DNA from 2 places in the Streptomyces sp. V3I8 genome. Region 1 is predicted to be linked to the other one. Evidence: riboswitches for the same ligand, from Rfam matches in the RefSeq annotation. Region 1 holds a riboswitch; the other holds the start of a gene.
What was found. A riboswitch is a leader RNA that binds a small molecule or an ion and turns the genes downstream of it on or off. The one in region 1 is predicted to bind thiamine pyrophosphate.
Positions count from the first base shown of each region.

Region 1 (7,718 bases):
CGAGTGCGGCCGTGCTGCCGTACATGGAGCACGCGTTCGGCGTGTGGTACGTGCGCGGCGGCCTCCGCGAGCTGGCCCGGGCCGTGTACGAGCGGTGCGTGGCCCGGCGGGTGGAGTTCACCTTCGGGGCGGCCGTCGAGCGGATCGTCGAGAAGGACGGCCGTGCGGCGGGCCTGGAGCTGGCCGGCGGGACCGTCGTGGAGGCGGACTTCGTGGTCGCCGGTGTGGCGCCCGGCGTGCTGGACCGGCTCGGTCCCCCGACGGCGCCGCGCGGCGTGGACGAGGTGCCCCCGCAGCGCGGGCTGCCGAGCCGGCTGACGGTCCATCTGGCGCTGCGTGGCCCGCGGCCGCCGGGAGCGGCGCACCGGACGGTGGTGCACACGGACGACCGCGCGGCGGAACTGAGCCGCCTGTTCGACGGCGGCCCCGTCGTGCCGGGACGGCCCACGGTCACCGTGACCCGGCCCGACGACCCCGCGTCGGTACCGGACGGCGCACACGAGGCGCTCACGCTGACGGCGACGGTGCCCGCCTGCGACAGCGCTTCGGACCCGGCCCCGCGCGGGGCCTTCGCGGAGCTCGCCGAAGAGATGATCACCCATGCCGGGCGGGCCGTGCACGACCTGCGTGACAGAGTCCTGTGGCACGAGGTGCGCACACCGCGGGACATCACGGAGGCGACCGGCGCGGACGGCGGCGCGGTGCCGGCCCCGGCCCTCGCCGCGGCCGGCGGACGGCTGCTGCACCCCGCCAACACCACGCGCCTGCCGGGCCTGTTCGCGGTCGGCGGCTGGGCGCATCCCGGCGGCGGACTCCCGCACGCGGGCATGTCGGGCGCGCTGGTCGCCGGGCTGATCGTGGAGGGACCGGACTTCCGGGGCTCGCAGTGACACCCGCGGGGCGGGCGCCGCGCCGGGTCCGGACCGGACCCGGGTCGGGGCCCGGCCCGGTCACCGCCGTCGGTCAGTACCGGTACTGCTGCTCGTCGTAGCCGCCCTGCTGCCCGTCGCCCTCGTAGGGGTAGGGCTGCTCCGGCGGGAGTTCGCCCCCGTACGGGTCCTCGGTGGTCCGCTGCTGCGGCACCCAGACGCCGCCGGGCGGAGTCTCGCCGGCGTAGTTGCCCGTGGCGTACTGGTCCTGCCCGTAACCCTGCTGTCCTTGCTGCTCGTACTGCTGCTGCGAGCCCTCGAAGGACTGGCCGTACGAGCCGGCGTCGTAGGACTGCGTGCCGATGTACGGGTCGGAGTAGGCGGCGTACTGCTGCTGTTGCCCCGTGTCGTAGCCGTACTGCTGCTGGTCGTAGTTCGCGTAGCCGCCGTCGTACCCGTAGTTCTGCGCGAACTGGTCCTGCGCCTGCCCCTGATCCTGGTTCTGGCCCTGATCCTGGTTCTGGCCCTGCGCCTGGGTGGCCGCGGCGTAGGCGGCGTCGCTGTAGACGCCGTACTGCCCGGTCTCGTCGGGCAGGGGCTGCGGCTCGTACACGGAGGTGGCCGCGGCGGCGGCCGCCGGACGCTGTCCGAAGACCGAGTCCTCGTGCCCGAAGGCCTCGTCCCGGCCGAAGGACTCACTCCTGCCGAAGTCCCCCTGCGGGAACGTTCCGCTCTCCGCGGCCTGGAGGTCCGTGACCTCCAGCGTCGGGTCCTGCCGGTCGGGTTCGCCCCGGCGGCGCTTGGTGAAGCCCGGCCGTCCGGCGACGGCCCAGCCGGCCGCGAAGCCGCTGCGGAACGACAGCGTGACGTACGTCTGCCCGACGGCGAAGGCGGCCGCGCCCAGACCGATGACCACCACCGACGGGATCAGGACACCGATGACCACCCCGAGGAAGCCGCCGAAGGCCAGCAGCCGCCAGCGCAGCCGGGCCTTGTACTGCAGCAGTACCTCGCCGAGCAGCCACAGCGCGACGAAGCCGAATGCGATGTAGAGGACCGTCCAGCCCATGTACGCCCCTCTCCCAGGCGGCCGCTACGCAGTGTGGCGTACGACGATGCGGCCGGTCTAGGCCTGCTGCGGGTGGTGCAGGCCCAGGTTCTCGTAGATTTCAAGCGTCGCGGTGGAGTTGTTCAGCGTGATGAAATGCAGTCCGGGGACTCCCTCGGCCAGCAGCCTCGCGCAGAACTCCGTGGCGAACTCGATGCCAATGGAGCGTACAGCCGCCGGATCGTCCTTGGCTGTGAGGATCCGCTCTTTCAGGGCATCCGGGAACGACGCGTTACTGAGTTGAGGCAATCGTTCCAGCATCTTCACGCTGGTCACCGGCATGACCTCGGGGATGACCGGCGTGCTGCAGCCCGCCGCGTCGACCCGGTCACGCAGGCGCAGGTACGCGTCCGGCTGGAAGAACATCTGCGTGATCGCGTAGTCGGCGCCGGCCCGGCACTTGTCGACGAAGTTCGCCACGTCCGCGTCCCAGTCCGCGGACCGCGGATGCATCTCCGGGAAGGCCGCGACGCCCACGCAGAAGTCGCCCGACTCCTTGATGAGCCGGACCAGTTCGGCCGCGTAGGTGAGGCCCTGGGGGTGCGCCACCCAGTCGGCCATGGGGTCGCCGGGCGGGTCGCCGCGCACGGCGAGCATGTTCCGGATCCCGGCGTCCGCGTACTGGCCGATGATGTTGCGCAGTTCCGCGACGGAGTGGTTGACGGCGGTGAGGTGGGCGACCGGGGTGAGCGTCGTGTCGGAGACGATCTGTTCCGTCGCCTTGACCGTGCCGGCCCGGGTGGTACCGCCCGCCCCGTACGTCACGGAGACGAAGCTGGGCGCGACCGCCTCGACCCTGCGCAGCGCGTTCCACAGGTTGCGCTCGCCCTTCTCGGTCTTCGGTGCCCAGAACTCGAACGAGTACGTCGTCCTGCCGGACGCGAGCATGTCCCGCACGGTGCGTGCGCGGTCGGTCCGGGTGGAAGCAGATCCGAGGGCCATACCCGCAGGTTAGTCAGGGGAGGGCGGTCCCCCAACCGGATGCGGGAGATTTGACCGTATTGTCGACTTGTTGTCCACGCCTCGGACAACCGGGCCGGGCCGGGCTTCCGGTGCGCCGCGCCGAAGGACCCGGCGGCCTCACGCCGTCCGCAGGCGCTTCGCGAACTCCGCCGCCGCCGCGCCCGGGTCGTCGGCCTCAGTGATCGCCCGTACGACGACCACGCGGCGGGCGCCCGCCGCGAGGACCTCGTCGAGGTTGCCGAGGTCGATGCCGCCGATGGCGAACCAGGGGCGGTCCGTGGCGAGCGCGGCCGTGTGCCGGACCAGGCCGAGACCCGGCGCGTGGCGCCCCGGCTTGGTGGGGGTGGGCCAGCAGGGCCCGGTGCAGAAGTAGTCCACGCCGTCCTGGACGGCGGCGGCCGAGGCCTCGGGTCCGGCGTGTGTGGAGCGGCCTATGAGTGTCCCGTCGCCGAGGATCGCCCGGGCGGCGGGGACGGGCAGGTCTCCCTGTCCCAGGTGCAGGACGTCGGCCGCGGCGGCGTGGGCGACGTCGGCCCGGTCGTTCACCGCGAGCAGTTTGCCGTGCCGGCGGCAGGCGTCCGCGAACACGGCGAGGTGCTCCAGCTCCTCGGCGGCCTCCATGCCCTTGTCCCGCAACTGCACGATGTCCACGCCGCCCGCCAGGACCGCGTCCAGGAAGTCGGCGAGGTCGCCCTGGCGCCTGCGGGCGTCCGTGCAGAGGTAGACCCGGGCGTCGGCGAGCCGGTCGCGTGCGGTGGGTGCGGGCATGCGTGGGTCCCCCGTGGCAGGTCGGTGGCGTACGGGCCGCGGGGAGCGCGGCCCGTACGCCGTGTGGCGTGTGGCGTGTGGCGTGTGGCGTGTGGCGTGATCAGGTCAGACGGCGAGCGCCTGGGCGCGGCGCTTCACCTCCGTGCCGCGATTCTCGCTCAGGGCCTGCGCGGGCGTGCCCGGCAGGCTCTCGTCGGGGGTGAAGAGCCACTCCAGCATCTCTTCGTCGGAGAAGCCGTCGTCCCGCAGGAGCGTCAGGGTGCCGGTGAGGCCCTTGACGACCTTCTGCTCGTCCGCGTCGATGAAGGCGGCGGGGACGTGCAGCGCGCGGTTCTCACCACGGCGTACGGCGATGAGCTGGCCGTCCTTGACCAGCTGCCGGACGCGCGTCACCTCGACGCCGAACTGTTCGGCGATGTCGGGGAGGGTGAGCCAGGCGGGGACGAGAGCATCGATCTTTGCGTCAATCTCGGTCACGCACACAAGCCTGCCACCTCCCGCTGACAGTGGGTACCCGGGTCACCCACCGGTGGTGCGGCCTGCGGCCGGCTCAGGAGGGGACCAGGGGCGGCTCGTCGGGTGCGGGCCCGTGGGGCCGGTGGGGGCCGGTGCGGGCCCGGTCGCGCGCTTCCCCGCGCCCCCGACGGGGCTCAGACCGCGGCTTTCTTCAAGGGGCGCCCGGGATCCGCCAGCAGGGCGGGATCCATCACCGCGCCCGTCTCGATCAGGCGGCGGCCCTGTGCCAGGTCCCGGGGCCGGCCCACCGCCAGGACGGCGACCAGGCGGCCCTCCCGGAGCCAGCACACCGACCAGGCGGGCCCGGCCGGTTCGCCCCGCCACACCACGGTGTCGGCGGACCCGTGGTGCCCCGCGTACTGAACGAAGCGGCCGAACTGCTCGGACCAGAAGTAGGGCACCGGGTCGTACGGCCCGGGCGCCTCGCCGGCGATGTCCGCCGCGACCGTGCGCGGTCCCTGCAGCGCGTTGTCCCAGTGGTGGACCAGCAGGCGCTCCCCGTAGCGGCCCGACGGGAAGGAGGCGCAGTCGCCGACCGCGTACACGTCCGGGACGGAGGTGCGCAGGTGGTCGTCCGCGACGACCTCCCCGTGGGCGCCGAGTTCGATCCCCGAGCCGGTCAGCCAGGACGTGGCGGGCCGCGCCCCGACGCCTACGACCACGGCTCCCGCGGGCAGCCGCGACCCGTCGTCCAGCACCACCGCGCCGGGCTCGACGCGTTCCACGCGCGCGTGGGTGCGCAGCGACGCCCCGCTGTCCGCGTACCAGGCTGCCATCGGAGCGGCCACCTCGGCCGGCAGGGCGCCGGCGAGCGGCCGGCCGGCGGCCTCGACGACGGTCACCGCGCACCCCGCCTCACGCGCCGCCGTGGCGAACTCCGCGCCGATCCAGCCCGCGCCCACCACCACGACGTCGAGCTGCCGGGCGAGGACCGGGCGCAGCCGCTCGGCGTCGTCGAGGGTGCGCAGCAGATGGACGCCGGGTACGCCCTCGGTGCCGGGCAGCCGGACGGGTTCCGCTCCCGTGGCGACGACCAGGGCGTCGTACGGGACGGGACCGTCGGCGGTGTCGAGTTCGCGCCGGCCGGGGTGCAGGCCGGTCACGGCGAGCCCCAGGCGCAGTCCGACGCCGAGGCTCTCGAAGTCGACGTCGAAGGCGGAGCCCTCGGCCTTGCCGAGCAGTACGGCCTTGGACAGGGGCGGCCGGTCGTACGGCTGGTGGGGTTCCGCGCCGATCAGGGTCACGGGCCCCCGGAAGCCCTGCTCCCGCAGGGCGACGGCCGTCTGCACGCCGGCCATGCCCGCACCGACGATCACGACCCCGGATCGCGCCGTCGGGTCCGCTCCCTGCGTCAGCTCGCTCACCCGGTCACCATAGACAGTCGGTACGAACAGTTGGTAAGCGCAGGCGGTACGGACGGCCGGCGGATCCGTCGCCCCGGGAGCGGGGCCGCCGGGCCGTGGCACGGCTTCGGACCCCGGCCTCAGGCCGCGGTCACCTCTTCGACCACACTCGTCCCGCTGCCCTCCTGGGACTCCCACTCCCAGGTCTCCGCCAGCCGCACCCGCCCGTCGGGGGTCTCGGCGACCAGGGACACGCAGTGCCCGGACGAGGTGGTTCCGTCCGTCTTCAGCTGCACGTACCGGAAGTCGAGCCGGTCGCCCTCCCGGGTGCCCACGAGATGGCCGCGCACGACGTCGCCACCCGCGTAGTCGGCCCAGATCCGGCCGTCCTCCTCGTGGTACGCGAACCGGGTGCGCGTACCCACCTGGCCGGGGGCCTGGTCGGCCACGGGGGCGAGGACGAGTCCGTCGAGCGAGCGGGCCATGCCGTGAGGCTCCCTTACTGCGGTGCGGGGCGAGGAGTTAGGGTGGCCAACGTAGAGCACTCGCGGGAGCCCGGACGCACCGGGCTGAGAGGGAGGCTGGACGGCCTCCGACCGTACGAACCTGATCCGGGTCATGCCGGCGAAGGGAGGGGCTGGACGCCCATGTCGCGTACACCGCAAGCATCTCCGTCCGACGTCCTGGTCGTCGGCGGCGGGATCATCGGCCTGGTCACCGCCTGGCGGGCCGCCCAGCGCGGGCTCACGGTCGCGGTCGTGGACCCCGAACCCGGTGGCGGCGCCGCGCAGGTCGCGGCCGGCATGCTGGCCGCCGTCACCGAACTGCACTACGGCGAGCAGACCCTGCTGGGCCTCAACCTGGCCTCGGCGCGGCGCTATCCGGACTTCGTCGCGGAGCTGACCGGGGCGTCCGGCACGGACCTCGGTTACCGGCAGTGCGGCACGCTGTCCGTGGCCCTCGACGCCGACGACCGCGCCCACCTGCGTGAACTGCACAGCCTGCAGCAGCGGTCGGGCCTGGAGTCGCAGTGGCTGAGCGGCCGCGAGTGCCGCCGCCTGGAGCCGATGCTCGCGCCGGGCGTGCGCGGCGGGCTGCGGGTGGACGGCGACCACCAGATCGACCCGCGTCGGCTCGCCGCGGCCCTGGTCACGGCCTGCGAACGGGCCGGGGTGGCCTTCCACCGCACATGGGCCGAACGGCTGACCGTCGCGGGCGACCGGGCCACGGGGGTCGTCACCCGGAACGGCTCCGCCCTGCCCGCGGGACAGGTGGTCCTCGCCGCGGGCAGCCTCAGCGGGCGCCTGGCGGGCGTGCCCGAGTACGTACTGCCGCCGGTCCGCCCCGTGAAGGGGCAGGTGCTGCGGCTGGCCATGCCTCGGCGCGGCGGGCCGTTCCTGAGCCGGACGGTGCGTGCCGTGGTCCGCGGCAGCCACGTCTACCTGGTGCCCCGCGAGAGCGGCGAGCTCGTCGTCGGCGCGACCAGCGAGGAACTGGGCTGGGACACCACGGTGACCGCGGGCGGTGTGTACGCACTGCTGCGGGACGCCCACGAACTCGTCCCCGGCATCACCGAACTGCCGCTCACCGAGACGCGGGCCGGACTGCGCCCCTGCTCCCCCGACAACGCCCCCCTGCTCGGCCCGAGCCTGCTCCCCGGGCTCCTGCTGGCCACCGGCCACCACCGCAACGGCGTACTGCTCACCCCGGTCACCGGCGACGCCTTGGCGCACGCCCTGACCACCGGCGAACTGCCCGAGGAGGCGCTCCCGTTCACCCCCCGGCGGTTCGACGCCGCCGCACTCGCGGAGCAGTCCGCATGAGCGTGACCGTCCTCGTCAACGGGGAGCGGCGGCGACTGGCCGCGGACACCGACCTCGCCGCCCTGGTCGCCGCCCTGTGCGCGGCCCCCGCCGGCATCGCCGCCGCGCTCAACGAGACCGTCGTCCCGCGCGCGCAGTGGCCGGGAACCCGGCTGCGCGAGGGCGACCGCGTCGAAGTCCTCACCGCCGTCCAAGGAGGCTGACCATGGCCGACGACCCCTTCGTCCTCGGCGGTACGTCCTGCACGTCCCGTCTGATCATGGGCACCGGCGGTGCCCCGAGCCTGGACGTCCTGGAGCGCTCGCTCGTCGCGTCCGGCACGGAACTG
Region 1 is NZ_JAUSZL010000002.1:6,404,917-6,412,634, reverse strand. Features, by position in the region: gene QFZ75_RS28270 (NAD(P)/FAD-dependent oxidoreductase) at 1-890, shown strand, start outside; gene QFZ75_RS28265 (hypothetical protein) at 964-1,938, opposite strand; gene metF (methylenetetrahydrofolate reductase [NAD(P)H]) at 1,996-2,919, opposite strand; gene thiE (thiamine phosphate synthase) at 3,058-3,708, opposite strand; gene QFZ75_RS28250 (Rv2175c family DNA-binding protein) at 3,814-4,185, opposite strand; gene QFZ75_RS28245 (NAD(P)/FAD-dependent oxidoreductase) at 4,359-5,522, opposite strand; gene QFZ75_RS28240 (hypothetical protein) at 5,708-6,052, opposite strand; TPP riboswitch at 6,105-6,217, shown strand; gene thiO (glycine oxidase ThiO) at 6,215-7,390, shown strand; gene thiS (sulfur carrier protein ThiS) at 7,387-7,593, shown strand; gene QFZ75_RS28225 (thiazole synthase) at 7,596-7,718, shown strand, end outside.

Region 2 (7,718 bases), 3.8 Mb from region 1:
GACGCCCACCAGCGCCTGCGCGAGCGGCACGAGGATCCAGCTGCTGCGCAGATCCAGCGGCGGTTCGTCGAGCGCGATGAGGAAGCCGAAGCCGACGGTCACGGCGGAGACGCCGAGCGGCAGCATGAGCAGCGCGTCGAAGCCCCGTACGAGCCGTCCGGCGTCCCGGCGGGTGAGGGCGGCGGCCGCGAGACCGCCGATCACCAGGGCGACGGCGGTGGCGGCGAGGGCGTACCGCAGCGAGTTGCCGACGGCGTCGATCGGCGGCACCAGGAAGAGGCCGCCCTCGTCGCTGGTCAGCGCCTTGTAGTAGCCGAAGCCGGGCGCGTCGAGGGAGCGTTCGACCAGGACGGCCAGCGGCAGGACCAGCAGGACGGCGATCGTGGCGAGGACGGCGGCGAGCAGCGCCCGCTGCCCCGCCCCGCGCGGTCGCCGTGCGGTCGTGGCGGCGTCGACCAGGCGCAGCGCGGTCTCCCGGCGCCGTACGGTCCACGCGTGGACGGCGAGGATCGCGCCCACGGCCACGAACTGGATGATCGTCAGTACGGCGGCCGTCGAGAGGTCGAAGATCTCCGAGGTCTGCCGGTAGATCTCCACCTCGAGGGTCGAGAAGGTGGGGCCGCCGAGGATCTGCACGACGCCGAAGGAGGTGAAGGTGAACAGGAAGACCATGAGCGCGGCGGCGGCCACGGCGGGGCCGAGCGCCGGCAGCGTCACCCTGCGCCAGGCCGCGAACCGTGAGGCGCCGAGCATCCGCGCGGCCTCCTCCTGACGTGGGTCGAGCTGCGACCAGAGCCCGCCGACCGTGCGGACGACGACCGCGTAGTTGAAGAAGACGTGGGCGAGCAGGATGGCCCACACGGTGGTGTCCAGGCGTACGCCCCACAGCTCGTCGAGCAGCCCGCCGCGCCCGAGCAGCGCCAGGAAGGCGGTGCCCACGACGACCGTCGGCAGCACGAACGGCACGGTGACGACGGCCCGCAGCACCTGCTTGCCCCTGAAATCGAAGCGCGCGAAGACGTACGCGCCGGGGAGCGCGATCAGCAGGGTGAGCGCGGTCGAGGCGAGCGCCTGCCAGGTCGTGAACCACAGGACGTGCCGGATGTCGGGCTGCGCGAGGACGTCCAGGATGCGCCCGAAGCGCCAGGTCCCGTCGGTCTTGAGCCCGCGGGCGGTGATGGCCGCGACCGGATAGGCGAAGAAGACCCCGAAGAACGCGACGGGCAGGGCCATGAGGCCCAGGCGCGCCGCGTTCCCCGTACGCCGGCGGGTGCGCGGCTTCGCCCCGGCGCGCGGCTCTACTTCAGTACGAGCGAGGTCCATGCCTTGACCCACTCGTCACGGTTGTCGGCGATCTTCGCGGGGTCCAGGGTCTCGGGGTCCTCGGCGGCGGGGCCGAACTTCACGAACTCCTGCGGCACCTGGGCGGCCTTCCGGACCGGGTACACGAACATGTTGAGCGGCATGTCGTCCTGGAACTTCTTGCTGATCAGGAAGTCGACGAGCGCCTTGCCGCCCTTCGGGTTCCTCGCGTTGCCCAGCAGGCCCGCGTACTCGACCTGGCGGAAGCAGGTGCCGTCCGCGACACCGGTCGGCGCGGTCTTCGGCTTCGGGTCGGCGTAGATGACCTCGGCGGGCGGCGACGAGGCGTACGAGACGACGAGCGGCCGGTCGCCCTTGGCCTTCCTGCCGCCGGCGGACCCGGAGAACTCCTCGTTGTAGGCCTGCTCCCAGCCGTCGACGACCTTGACGCCGTTGGCCTTGAGCTTCTTCCAGTAGTCCTGCCAGCCCGTGTCCCCGTACGCGGCGGCGGTGCCGAGCAGGAAGCCGAGGCCGGGCGAGGAGGTGGAGGCGTTCTCGGTGACGAGGAGGTTCTTGTACGCGGGCTCGGCCAGATCGGCGAAGGACGCCGGCGGCGCCAGCTTGCGCTCGCTGAACCAGGCCTTGTCGTAGTTGACGCAGACGTCACCGGAGTCGACGGGCGTGACCCGGTGCTTGTCCTGGTCGGCCCGGTACTCGGGCAGGATCAGGTCCGAGCCCTTGGCCTCGTACGGCTGGAACAGCCCGTTGTCGAGGGCGCGGGACAGCAGGGTGTTGTCGACGCCGAAGAAGACGTCGCCCTGCGGGTTGTCCTTGGTGAGGATCGCCTTGTTGACGGCCTGCCCGGCGTCGCCGTCCTTGAGGACCCTGACCTGGTAGCCGGACTCCTCCTCGAACGCCTTGAGCACGTCCTTGCTGTAGGCGAAGGAGTCGTGGCTGACGAGGGTGACGGTCCTGGACCCGGATCCCCCGTCGCCCGAGTCCCCGGAGTCGGACGACCCGCACGCGCCGAGCGCGGCGAGGCCGAGCCCGGTGGTCGCGACGACGGCGGTGAGCCGGTGGATGGTGCTCACGGTACGCACTGGTTCTGATTCCTCCTGGGTTGACCAGGAAGAGACGCGGCCCTGCCCGGGATCTCGGTCGGATCCCGGGCAGGGCGCAACAGCTTGAGTAGTGACCGAACTTCCTACCCAGAATGACCTGGGCGAGGTTCAGAGGGTCTGCGGGCTCTCCCGCACTCTCAGCGCTGTGGCGCTCCCCTGTCGGAATATGAAGATGTCTGTACGAACGCTGCCAGACTACCGCTCGGTGGCCGCGAGCTGCCCGCACGCCCCGTCGATCTCCTGACCGCGGGTGTCCCGGACGGTGACGGGCACGCCGTGGGCGGCGATCGCCTCGACGAACGCCTTCTCGTCCTCGGGCCGCGAGGCGGTCCACTTGGAGCCGGGTGTCGGGTTCAGCGGGATCAGGTTCACGTGCACCGGCTTGCCCTTGAGCATCCGCCCGAGCCGGTCACCGCGCCACGCCTGGTCGTTGATGTCCCGGATGAGCGCGTACTCGATGGAGAGCCGGCGCCCCGACCTGGCCGCGTACTCCCAGCCGGCGTCCAGCACTTCCCGTACCTTCCACCGCGTGTTGACCGGTACGAGGGTGTCGCGCAGCTCGTCGTCCGGCGCGTGCAGGGAGATGGCGAGACGGCACTTGAAGCCCTCGTCGGCGAACCGGTTGATGGCGGGGACGAGGCCGACGGTCGACACGGTGATGCCGCGCTGCGAGAGCCCGAGCCCGTCCGGCTCCGGGTCGGTGAGGGCGCGGATGGACTGGACGACCCGCTTGTAGTTGGCGAGGGGCTCGCCCATGCCCATGAAGACGATGTTGCTCAGCCGCGCCGGGCCGCCGGGGATCTCCCCGTCGCGCAGCGCGCGCATGCCGTCGACGATCTGGTGCACGATCTCGCCGGTCGACAGGTTCCGGTCGAGGCCGGCCTGCCCGGTCGCGCAGAACGGGCAGTTCATCCCGCAGCCGGCCTGTGAGCTGATGCACATGGTGACCCGGTCCGGGTAGCGCATCAGCACGGACTCGACGAGGGTGCCGTCGAAGAGCCGCCAGAGGGTCTTGCGGGTGGTGTCCGCGTCGGTGGACAGGTGCCGCACGACCGTCATCAGCTCGGGCAGCAGCGCCTCCTGCAGCTTGGCGCGCGATCCGGCGGGGATGTCGGTCCACTGCTCCGGGTCGTGCGCGAACCGCCCGAAGTAGTGCTGAGAGAGCTGCTTGGCACGGAACGGCTTCTCACCGACCGCGGCGACAGCCTCTTTACGCTCGGCGGGCGTGAGATCGGCAAGGTGCCGCGGCGGCTTCTTGGCTCCGCGGGGGGCGACGAATGTGAGTTCTCCGGGTGCAGGCATAACACGTCCAGTGTCGCAGATCGAATCATGTGACCCGGGCCGTCGGCCGTCGGGCCGGATCGGCCGCCGTGGTCGCTTCTTGGCTCCCGTCGGGTGGTCCGCTGTCATGGGAGGCACTTCAGGACCTAGAATCGAACTTGTGCACGAAAAAGTGTCTCGCCTGGATCGTCCGCACCACGTCCGCGAACGGCTGGGCCGGCAGCCGCGCCGTACCGACGACACCATCGCCGGGCCGGAAAGACAGGAGGTCGCCGCCGCCCGTGCGGCCCGCACGCCGCCGTCGCCCGCCTTCGGGCACCGGCTCGCGATGCGCAGGGCGGGCCGTCCGCCCGTCCCCCGCCCCGGCCTCGGTGTGCTGTGAACGGCGGCGCGGCGGAGGACGAGGGGGCGGGCGCGGCGGCGCCCGTCGTCGTGCACCGGCCGACGGGCGGACACGGGCGCCGGGTGTCGATCCGCGCCCAGGCCGCGGGGCTCGCCCACAGCGACGCCGACGTGATCGAGTTCCTGCGCCGCGCCGGGCTCCCGGACGCGGAGGAACTGCTGGACGACCCCCGGTGGGTGCGGTGGCAGGGCGGCCGGCCGCACGACTACGGCACGGACTGACGGCCCCTCGGCTCACGGCCCACGGCCCGCGTCCTTCGGACGTCCTGTACGCCGAGGACCCCCGGCCCTGTCGGCCGGGGGTCCTCATGTCCGCGCGACGCGTCCGCCCGCCGGTCAGCCCGAGCCGACGAAGAGCACCAGCAGCAGCCACACGACGGGGGCGGTGGGCAGCAAGGAGTCCAGTCGGTCCATGATGCCGCCGTGGCCCGGGAGCAAGGTGCCCATGTCCTTGATGCCCAGGTCACGCTTGATCATCGACTCGCCCAGGTCGCCCAGCGTGGCGCTGGCCGCGACCGCGAGGCCGAGGAGCAGGCCCTGCCACCAGGTGCCGTCGTCGATCAGGAACTCCATGCACAGCGCGCCCGCCACCATCGCGAAGCCGACCGCGCCCAGCAGCCCCTCGCGGGTCTTGCCGGGGCTGATGCGCGGGGCGAGCTTGTGCTTGCCGAAGCGCCACCCGACGGCGTACGCCCCCGTGTCGCTGACCACGGCCAGCAGCAGGAACGTGAGGACCCGCCACGCGCCGTCGTCCGCGGTGAGCATCATCGCCACGAACGTGGCCAGGAACGGGATGTAGAAAGCCGCGAAGACCCCCGCGGTGACGTCCTTGAGATAGCCCTCGGGCGGTTCCGTCATCCGCCAGACCAGGACCGCGAGCGCGGTGAGCGCCATCGCCACCCAGGCGCCCTCGGGCCCCCGCACGTAACCGGCGACGACCATCGCCGCACCGCCGAGCGCCAGCGGCACCAGCGGGGCCTTGATGTTCTTGCGTTCGGCGAGCCTCGACGTCAGCTCCCAGAGGCCGACGACGACGGCGACCGCTATGACGCCGACGAAGGCGGCCTTGACGACGAACAACGACGCGACGATCACGACGCCGAGTCCGACACCGACGCCTATGGCAGCACCCAGATCGCGGCCCGCGCTCTTCTTCGGAGACACGGGTGCGGAATGTGCGGCGCTGGTCATGGGCTCCGGATTCTGCGACGGGGCCTGGAAGGGCGGCGTCGACGGCGTCTCGTCGCGGAACAGGGGGCCGCCCGTCCGGGCAGCCCCCCGGTCGTCATCCTGGTCTCCGCCGCCATGCGCGGGTACGTCGGGCACGATGGGCATGGGGCGAGTCTGCTGCGCGTTGTACGCATCGTACGCGGGACCCGCCGGGGCAGCCCCCTGGACAGGCCCCTGGTCGGACGGCCCCCAGTACCCGGCTTGTGGCGGCGCCCCCCAGGAAGAGTCGTTCATCAGACCTCGAGCAGCTCCGCTTCCTTGTGCTTGAGCAGCTCGTCCACCTGGGCGACGTACTTCGTGGTGGTGTCGTCGAGCTCCTTCTCCGCGCGGCGGCCCTCGTCCTCGCCGACCTCGCCGTCCTTGACCATCTTGTCGATGCCGTCCTTGGCCTTGCGGCGGACGGAACGGATCGAGATCTTGGAGTCCTCGGCCTTGGTCCGGGCGACCTTGATGTAGTCCTTGCGGCGCTCCTCGGTGAGCTCGGGGAACACCACCCGGATGATGTTGCCGTCGTTACTCGGGTTGACGCCGAGATCGGAGTCGCGGATCGCCTGCTCGATGTTGCGCATCGCGCTCTTGTCGAACGGGGTCACCACGGCCATGCGCGGCTCGGGCACCGAGAACGAGGCGAGCTGGTTGATCGGTGTCAGTGCGCCGTAGTAGTCCGCCACGATCTTGTTGAACATCGCCGGGTGCGCACGGCCGGTGCGGATCGCGGCGAAGTCCTCCTTGGCGACCACGACGGCCTTCTCCATCTTCTCCTCGGCCTCGAGGAGGGTCTCTTCGATCACCACTTGCTCCTGCGTGTCTTGAGTAGGCCCGGCTGCGGTTCCTCGGAGGGTAGGCGGCCGGCTGCGTCGCGTCTTGTTCCTGCACGGTTCCCGACCGGCAGGACATTGTCCATCCCCCGGTCAGGCCCGGCCGCCCTGGTCGCCCACGAGCGTGCCGATCTTCTCACCCTTGACCGCCCGGGCGATATTGCCCTCGGCGAGAAGCTCGAAGACGAGGATGGGGAGCTTGTTGTCGCGGCACAGCGTGATCGCGGTCATGTCCGCGACCTTGAGGTCGCGGGTGATGACCTCGCCGTAGCTGAGCGCGTCGAACTTGACCGCTCCGGGGTTGGTCTTCGGGTCGGAGTCGTAGACCCCGTCCACGCCGTTCTTGCCCATCAGCAGCGCTTCGGCGTCGATCTCCAGGGCGCGCTGGGCGGCGGTGGTGTCCGTGGAGAAGTACGGCATGCCCATCCCGGCGCCGAAGATGACCACACGGCCCTTCTCCAGGTGCCGCACGGCCCGCAGCGGGATGTACGGCTCGGCGACCTGTCCCATGGTGATGGCGGTCTGCACGCGCGAGTCGATGCCCTCCTTCTCCAGGAAGTCCTGGAGGGCGAGGCAGTTCATGACCGTTCCGAGCATGCCCATGTAGTCCGAGCGGGCCCGGTCCATGCCGCGCTGCTGGAGTTCGGCGCCGCGGAAGAAGTTGCCGCCGCCGATGACGACGGCGATCTGGGCGCCGCCGCGGACCACCGCGGCGATCTCCCGCGCCATCTTGTGCACCACGTCGGGGTCGACGCCGAGTGCCCCGCCACCGGCGAAGGCCTCACCGGAGAGCTTCAGCAGGAAGCGGCCGGCGCCCTTGCCGGTGTCGCCCTTTTCGTCCTTGTCGGCCTGGGTGGTGGTCATGGCAATCTCGCCTCTTCTACGTGTCGCACATACGGGTCGCACATACGAAGGAGGCCACTGCCGGTGGGGTGTTGTTCGCATCCCATGCGCGGCGGTGGCCTCCTCGTCAGATCTGCTGTCGTCCGCGCGTCCGCGGGCGGCGGGGTACGCGACCCACCCGGACGACTGCTGTCGACCCTAGCGGGATCGCACGTCGATCGCGGTACGGACTCAGATGCCGACCTTGATGCGCGAGAAGCGCTTCAGGGTGACACCGGCCTCGTCCAGGACCTTCTGGACGGACTTCTTGTTGTCGAGCGCGTACGGCTGGCCGAGGAGGGTGGCCTCCTTGAAGAAGCCGTTGACGCGACCCTCGACGATCTTCGGGAGCGCGGCCTCGGGCTTGCCCTCGGCGCGGGTGGTCTCCTCGGCGACGCGGCGCTCGGACTCGACGACCTCGGCCGGAACGTCCTCACGGGAGAGGTACTTCGGCGCGAAGGCGGCGATGTGCTGCGCGATGCCCTTGGCGAGACCGGCGTCGGCCTTGTCCAGCTCGACCAGGACACCGATCTGCGGGGGCAGGTCGGGCATGGTGCGGTGCATGTACGCGGTCACGTAGGTGCCGGAGAACTGGGCGAAGCGGTCGAGGACGATCTTCTCGCCCAGCGTCGCGTTGGCCTCGTCGACGAACGCCTGGACCGTCTTGCCGGACTCGATCTCC
Region 2 is NZ_JAUSZL010000002.1:2,640,214-2,647,931, forward strand. Features, by position in the region: gene QFZ75_RS11450 (iron ABC transporter permease) at 1-1,323, opposite strand, end outside; gene QFZ75_RS11455 (thiamine ABC transporter substrate binding subunit) at 1,299-2,384, opposite strand; TPP riboswitch at 2,486-2,591, opposite strand; gene rlmN (23S rRNA (adenine(2503)-C(2))-methyltransferase RlmN) at 2,619-3,725, opposite strand; gene QFZ75_RS11465 (hypothetical protein) at 3,877-4,086, shown strand; gene QFZ75_RS11470 (hypothetical protein) at 4,083-4,328, shown strand; gene QFZ75_RS11475 (phosphatidate cytidylyltransferase) at 4,443-5,570, opposite strand; gene frr (ribosome recycling factor) at 5,570-6,127, opposite strand; gene pyrH (UMP kinase) at 6,248-7,018, opposite strand; gene tsf (translation elongation factor Ts) at 7,229-7,718, opposite strand, start outside.
Region 2: linked by a shared signal. The riboswitch ahead of QFZ75_RS11455 (thiamine ABC transporter substrate binding subunit) and the one ahead of thiO (glycine oxidase ThiO) in region 1 are both predicted to bind thiamine pyrophosphate.